Regions from separate parts of the Streptomyces sp. NEAU-YJ-81 genome, predicted to be linked through region 2. Evidence: predicted binding sites of a transcription regulator. Region 2 holds the regulator's gene; the other holds the start of a gene.

Region 1 (3,545 bases), on a different contig from region 2:
CCAGGCCGCCCGCACCTTCGGCTTCACCACCCTCTCCTGCTCCTCCACCGGCAACCTCGCCGGCGCGGTCGGCGCCGCCGCCGCCCGTGCGGGATTCCGCTCCTGCGTCTTCATCCCGCACGACCTGGAGGCGGGCAAGGTCGTCATGGCCGCGGTCTACGGCGGTGAGCTGGTCGGCATCGAGGGCACCTACGACGACGTCAACCGCTTCTGCAGCGAGCTGATCGGCGACCCGGTGGGCGAGGGCTGGGGCTTCGTCAACGTCAACCTGCGGCCGTACTACGGCGAGGGCTCCAAGACCCTCGCGTACGAGATCTGCGAGCAGCTCGGCTGGCGGCTGCCGGACCAGATCGTCATCCCGATCGCCTCCGGCTCCCAGCTAACCAAGATCGACAAGGGGCTGAAGGAGCTGATCGCGATCGGTCTGGTCGAGGACAAGCCCTACAAGATCTTCGGCGCCCAGGCCGAGGGCTGCTCCCCGGTCTCCGCCGCCTTCAAGGCCGGCCATGACGTCGTCCGGCCGCAGAAGCCGCAGACCATCGCCAAGTCGCTGGCCATCGGCAACCCCGCGGACGGCCCGTACGTCCTGGACATCGCCCGCCGTACGGGCGGCGCGGTGGAGGACGTGAACGACGAGCAGATCGTCGACGCGATCAAGCTGCTCGCCCGCACCGAGGGGATCTTCGCGGAGACCGCGGGCGGGGTGACCGTCGGCGTGACCAAGAAGCTGATCGAGGACGGTCTGCTCGACCCGTCCCTGACGACCGTCGTGCTCAACACCGGCGACGGCCTCAAGACCCTCGACGCGGTGGCCCCCACCACGGGTCCCTCCGCCATCATCCGCCCCACCCTTGACTCGTTCCGAGAGGCTGGTCTCGCATGAGCGTCAACGTCCGAATCCCGACCATCCTGCGCACCTACACCGCCGGTCAGGCCGAGGTCCCCGCCGAGGGCGCGACCCTCGCCGAGGTCCTGGCGGACCTGGAGAAGAACCACCAGGGCATCGCGGCCCGCGTGCTGGACGACACCGGCAAGCTCCGCCGCTTCGTCAACGTCTACGTCAATGACGATGACGTCCGCTTCGCCGATGGCCTGGCCACGGCTACCCCGGACGGTGCCGGGATCTCGATCATCCCGGCGGTCGCGGGCGGCTGCTGACCCCGCGTCCACCCTCCTCACCTTTGGCATCGCCCCGTCCGGGGACAACCGGACGGGGCGATTCCGTGTGTGGAATCGCGATACAGTTGCCCGGAATCCCCGATGGCCCCCGGGCCGGAACCACATATGAGAACTCGTCAAGTTGTGCGTAAAGTGTGAGCGCGAATTGTCGGGTTGGTTCCCTATGTCCCGCCCGGCTTGCCCGAACTTCACATAAATTCTCACTTTTAACCGTTCGGCCGTGCCCAGAATTCTCGTCCGATTGACCTGTTGCAGAGGGCGTTGGGACGGATACATTCAGCGGCGGTCGACGCGTTCCGGCGCACACCCCCCACATCCGGGGGGTGAGGTCTGACCCGGGTCCGCGGAGTGCGGTCCTGCGCAAGGGCCAGCAATAGGGGAGTTAGGAATGGCTCAGGGCACCGTCAAGTGGTTCAACGCGGAGAAGGGGTACGGCTTCATCGCGGTCGACGGTGGTGCGGACGTGTTCGTCCACTACAGCGCGATCCAGATGGACGGGTACCGCACCCTCGAGGAAGGCCAGCGGGTCGAGTTCGAGATCTCGCAGGGTCAGAAGGGCCCGCAGGCCGACATGGTCCGCGTGGCCGTAGGCTGACGCGCCGACGCGACGCAGCTGAACAGTACAGTCCGAAGGGTCCGTGTCCCGGCCAGGGTACGGACCCTTCGGCGTGTCCGCGCTGAATTGTTACGGGGTTGGCGTCGCTTCGTCCCCGGGGGTGGATGGCCTCCGGCCGCTTGCGCCCACCCGTCGCCCGGCCGCCACCCCCCAAGGATGGCCTCCGGCCGCTTGCACTCTATAGGTCCGAGTGCTAATCATTGGCGTTAGCACTCTGACGTTGAGAGTGACAGAAGGACCGGGTCGGTGAGGCCCGCCAGGCCATGCGGGGCAAGGAACCGTACGGCAGGCAGGCCGTCCGTCGCGGGCGCCAGCGCGGTCCGGAGCAATCCACCCCGTCTTGGGAGGACCACTTCACATGGCCAAGATCATCGCGTTCGACGAGGAGGCGCGGCGCGGCCTCGAGCGCGGGATGAACCAGCTCGCCGACGCCGTCAAGGTCACCCTCGGCCCCAAGGGCCGTAACGTCGTCCTCGAGAAGAAGTGGGGCGCCCCCACGATCACCAACGATGGTGTTTCCATCGCCAAGGAGATCGAGCTCGAGGACGCGTACGAGAAGATCGGCGCCGAGCTGGTCAAGGAGGTCGCGAAGAAGACGGACGACGTCGCCGGTGACGGCACGACGACCGCGACCGTCCTCGCCCAGGCGCTGGTCAAGGAGGGCCTCCGCAACGTCGCCGCGGGTGCCAACCCGATGGCGCTCAAGCGGGGTATCGAGAAGGCCGTCGAGGCCGTCTCCGCCCAGCTTCTCGAGCAGGCCAAGGACGTGGAGACCAAGGAGCAGATCGCCTCCACCGCCTCCATCTCCGCCGCCGACACCCAGATCGGTGAGCTCATCGCCGAGGCGATGGACAAGGTCGGCAAGGAAGGTGTCATCACCGTCGAGGAGTCGCAGACCTTCGGGCTCGAGCTCGAGCTCACCGAGGGCATGCGCTTCGACAAGGGCTACATCTCCCCGTACTTCGCGACGGACATGGAGCGTATGGAGTCGTCGCTCGACGACCCGTACATCCTGATCGTCAACTCCAAGATCAGCAGCGTGAAGGACCTCCTCCCGCTGCTCGAGAAGGTCATGCAGTCGGGCAAGCCGCTGCTGATCATCGCCGAGGACGTCGAGGGCGAGGCCCTGGCCACCCTGGTCGTCAACAAGATCCGTGGCACCTTCAAGTCCGTCGCCGTCAAGGCCCCGGGCTTCGGTGACCGCCGTAAGGCCATGCTCGGTGACATCGCCATCCTTACCGGTGGCACCGTCATCTCCGAGGAGGTCGGCCTCAAGCTGGAGAACGCCGGGGTGGACCTGCTCGGCCGCGCCCGCAAGGTCACCGTCACCAAGGACGAGACCACCATCGTGGACGGCGCCGGCGACACCGACCAGGTGCAGGGCCGCGTCAACCAGATCCGCGCCGAGATCGAGTCCTCGGACTCGGACTACGACCGCGAGAAGCTCCAGGAGCGCCTGGCGAAGCTGGCCGGCGGCGTGGCCGTCATCAAGGCCGGTGCCGCCACCGAGGTCGAGCTCAAGGAGCGCAAGCACCGCATCGAGGACGCGGTGCGCAACGCCAAGGCGGCCGTCGAGGAGGGCATCGTCGCCGGTGGTGGCGTGGCCCTGCTGCAGACCGTCTCGGTCTTCGAGAAGCTGGAGCTCGAGGGCGACGAGGCCACCGGTGCCCAGGCCGTGCGCCTGGCCCTGGAGGCCCCGCTGAAGCAGATCGCGGTCAACGCCGGTCTCGAGGGCGGCGTCGTGGTCGAG
Region 2 (3,545 bases):
TCACCAGATGGTCGACCAGGACGCCGAGCCGGGCGTCCGGGCCGGGGGAGAAGTCATCGACGATGGCGGGCAGGTCGTCGACGCCCTCCAGGTACTCCACGACGACGCCCTCGATACGCAGATCGTCGCCCCAGACCCGCTCCACCAGCTCCGCGTCATGGCGCCCCTCGACATAGATGCGCCCCGCACGGGCGACCCTCGCGCGCGCTCCCGGAACGGCGATCGACCCCGAGGCCGTGCGCTGGGGCGCGCTGGGCGCCGCCGCGCGCGGGCGTACGAGGGTGACGACACGCCCCTCGAGCAGAAAACCGCGCGGCTCCATGGGGAAGACACGATGTTTGCCGAAGCGGTCCTCCAGAGTGACCGTGGGTCCCTCGGCGGTCTTCTCGCAGCGGATCACGGCGCCGCAGAAGCCGGTGGTGACCTCCTCCACGACGAGGTCCGGATCGGCGGGGACCTCGGGGGCGGGCCGCTGCCGCTTCCAGGGCGGGGTGAGGTCCGGGTCGTACTGTCGCATCCGGATGACGATAGCGCGCGACGACAGCCCACTCCTGTAGTGCGGACAACTAGGTGGACGCCTAGTTGGGCGGCTAGGTGGACGCCTAGAGAGACACGCCGAAGCGGGCCGCCAGTTCGTCGCGTTGGGCCCGGACGAACCCGGCGTCCACGACCGAGCCGTGCCCCGGGACGTACCGCGCGTCCGGGCCGCCGAGGGTGAGCAGCCGGTCGAGGGCGGCGGGCCAGCGGCCGGGGATCGCGTCGGGTCCGGCCTGCGGCGTGCCGGACTCCTCCGCCAGATCGCCGCAGAAGACCACCTCGGGCCGGCCGGGCACCAGAACGGCCAGGTCATGGGCGGTGTGGCCGGGCCCCACATTGGCCAGCAGCACCGGCCGGTCGCCCAGGTCGAGGGTGAGCTCCCCGGAGACCAGGTGGTGCGGGCCGACCAGATGGTCCACGGCCTCGGTGGCGGCGTCCCGGTCCACTCCGTGGCGGATCGCGTCCTCGCGCAGCGTCTCCCGCTCACGGCGCAGCAGCTCGTCCATGCCCGTGGCCCCGTACACCTCGCAGCCCGCGAAGGCGGCCGAGCCCAGGACGTGGTCGAAGTGCGGATGGGTGAGCGCGATCCGGGTGGGGCGGCGGCCGGTCAGCCGGGTGATCAGGGCGCGCAGCTCGGCCCCGGCGCGCAGGGTCGCGCCGGTGTCCACGACGAGGATGTCGGTCCGGCCGACGACCACGCCGACCGTCTCGTCCCACTCCGGCGACCGACGGCGGGCCACACCGGGTGCGAGCCGCTCCCAGCCTGCCTCTTCCCAACACGTCTCCATACCGCGACGCTAGCTCAACGGGGATGGGGGAGAGTTGCTGCCAGCGGCGGCTCTTGCCCATGCCACCGCACCCCGCCGTACACTGGCGAAGGGGGTCTGGCACTCGTGCCCGGTGAGTGCCAGGCGGACGACCTGATGAGACCGCTGGACTGGAGGTGCGCGGGGTGCTCAGCGAACGCAGACTCGAGGTGCTGCGTGCCATTGTCCAGGACTATGTGGGGACGGAGGAGCCGGTCGGCTCCAAGGCGCTCACCGAGCGGCACCGGCTGGGGGTCTCGCCGGCCACGGTGCGTAACGACATGGCCGCTCTGGAGGACGAGGGGTTCATCGCCCAGCCGCATACGAGCGCCGGGCGGATCCCCACGGACAAGGGCTATCGCCTCTTCGTGGACAAGCTGGCGGGAGTGAAGCCGCTGTCCAGCCCGGAGCGGCGGGCCATTCAGAACTTCCTGGACGGCGCGGTCGACCTCGATGACGTGGTGGGCCGCACGGTCCGGCTGCTGGCGCAGCTGACCCGGCAGGTGGCGGTGGTGCAGTATCCGTCGCTGACCCGTTCGACGGTGCGCCATGTGGAGCTGCTGCCGCTGGCCACGGCCCGGGTGATGCTGGTGCTGATCACGGACACCGGCCGGGTGGAGCAGCGCATGGTGGACTGCCCCACCCCGATCACCGAGGACTCGCTGGCCGATCTGCGCGCCCGGCTCAACAGCCGGGTCGTGGGTCGGCGTTTCGCGGATGTGCCGCAGTTGGTGCAGGATCTTCCGGAGTCCTTCGAACAGGAGGACCGGGGGACCGTCTCGATCGTGCTGTCGACCTTGCTCGAGACGCTTGTGGAGGAGACCGAGGAGCGGCTGATGATCGGCGGCACCGCGAACCTCACGCGTTTCGTGCATGATTTCCCCCTGACGATCCGGCCCGTCCTGGAGGCACTCGAGGAGCATGTCGTCCTCCTCAAGTTGCTGGGCGAGGCCAAGGACTCGGGTATGACCGTGCGGATCGGGCATGAGAATGCTCACGAGGGGCTCAACGCCACCTCGGTCGTCGCGGTCGGCTACGGTTCCGGCGACGAGGCGGTCGCCAAACTCGGCGTGGTCGGACCGACCCGCATGGACTACCCCGGAACGATGGGAGCGGTACGCGCAGTGGCACGTTACGTCGGACAGATCCTGGCGGAGTCGTAAGTGGCGACGGACTACTACGCAGTCCTGGGCGTGCCGCGTGATGCCTCGCAGGACCAGATCAAGAAGGCATTCCGCCGGCTCGCACGCGAGCTGCATCCGGATGTGAACCCGGATCCGAAGACCCAGGAGCGGTTCAAGGAGATCAACGCCGCTTACGAGGTCTTGTCGGACCCACAGAAGAAGCAGGTCTACGACCTGGGCGGGGACCCGATGTCCGGGGCGGGCGGCGGTGGTGCCGGCGGCTTCGGAGGGGGCTTCGGCAACTTCTCCGACATCATGGACGCGTTCTTCGGGACCGCCTCGCAGCGCGGTCCGCGCTCCAGGACCCGGCGCGGTCAGGACGCGATGATCCGGCTGGACGTGGAGCTCAGCGAGGCCGCGTTCGGGACCACCAAGGACATCCAGGTCGACACCGCGGTCGTCTGCACGACGTGCAGCGGCGAGGGCGCGGCGCCGGGCACCTCGGCGCAGACCTGTGACATGTGCCGTGGCCGCGGTGAGGTCTCCCAGGTGACGCGGTCCTTCCTGGGCCAGGTCATGACCTCGCGGCCGTGCCCCCAGTGCCAGGGCTTCGGCACCGTGGTGCCGACTCCGTGCCCGGAGTGCGCGGGCGACGGCCGGATCCGCTCGCGGCGCACCCTGACCGTGAAGATCCCCGCCGGTGTGGACAACGGCACCAGGATCCAGCTGGCCGGTGAGGGCGAGGTCGGACCGGGCGGCGGCCCGGCGGGCGACCTGTATGTGGAGATCCACGAGGTCCCGCACCCGGTCTTCCAGCGGCGCGGTGACGATATGCACTGCACGGTGACCATCCCGATGACGGCGGCGTCGCTGGGCACCAAGGTGCCGCTGGAGACGCTGGACGGCATGGAGGAGGTCGACATCCGGCCCGGCACCCAGTCCGGCCAGTCGATCCCGCTGCACCAGCGCGGCGTCACCCATCTGCGGGGCGGCGGCCGGGGCGATCTGATCGTGCATGTCGAGGTGACCACCCCGACCAAGCTCGACCCGGAGCAGGAGGAGCTGCTGCGGCGGCTGT

What was found. Region 2 encodes HrcA, which represses chaperone genes, less so after heat shock. Its sites were predicted from a motif close to TTNGCACTCNGNNNNNCNGAGTGCNAA; they were not measured.
Region 1: a site for HrcA is predicted at 1,966-1,992, ahead of groL (chaperonin GroEL). Genes of this name have one in related genera too.

The regions. Positions count from the first base shown of each region.
Region 1 is NZ_JAGFNO010000001.1:980,301-983,845, forward strand. Features, by position in the region: gene thrC (threonine synthase) at 1-883, shown strand, start outside; gene J5X86_RS04305 (MoaD/ThiS family protein) at 880-1,158, shown strand; gene J5X86_RS04310 (cold-shock protein) at 1,568-1,774, shown strand; gene groL (chaperonin GroEL) at 2,154-3,545, shown strand, end outside.
Region 2 is NZ_JAGFNO010000003.1:193,650-197,194, forward strand. Features, by position in the region: gene J5X86_RS09230 (DUF3097 domain-containing protein) at 1-517, opposite strand, end outside; gene J5X86_RS09235 (MBL fold metallo-hydrolase) at 603-1,325, opposite strand; gene hrcA (heat-inducible transcriptional repressor HrcA) at 1,490-2,506, shown strand; gene dnaJ (molecular chaperone DnaJ) at 2,507-3,545, shown strand, end outside.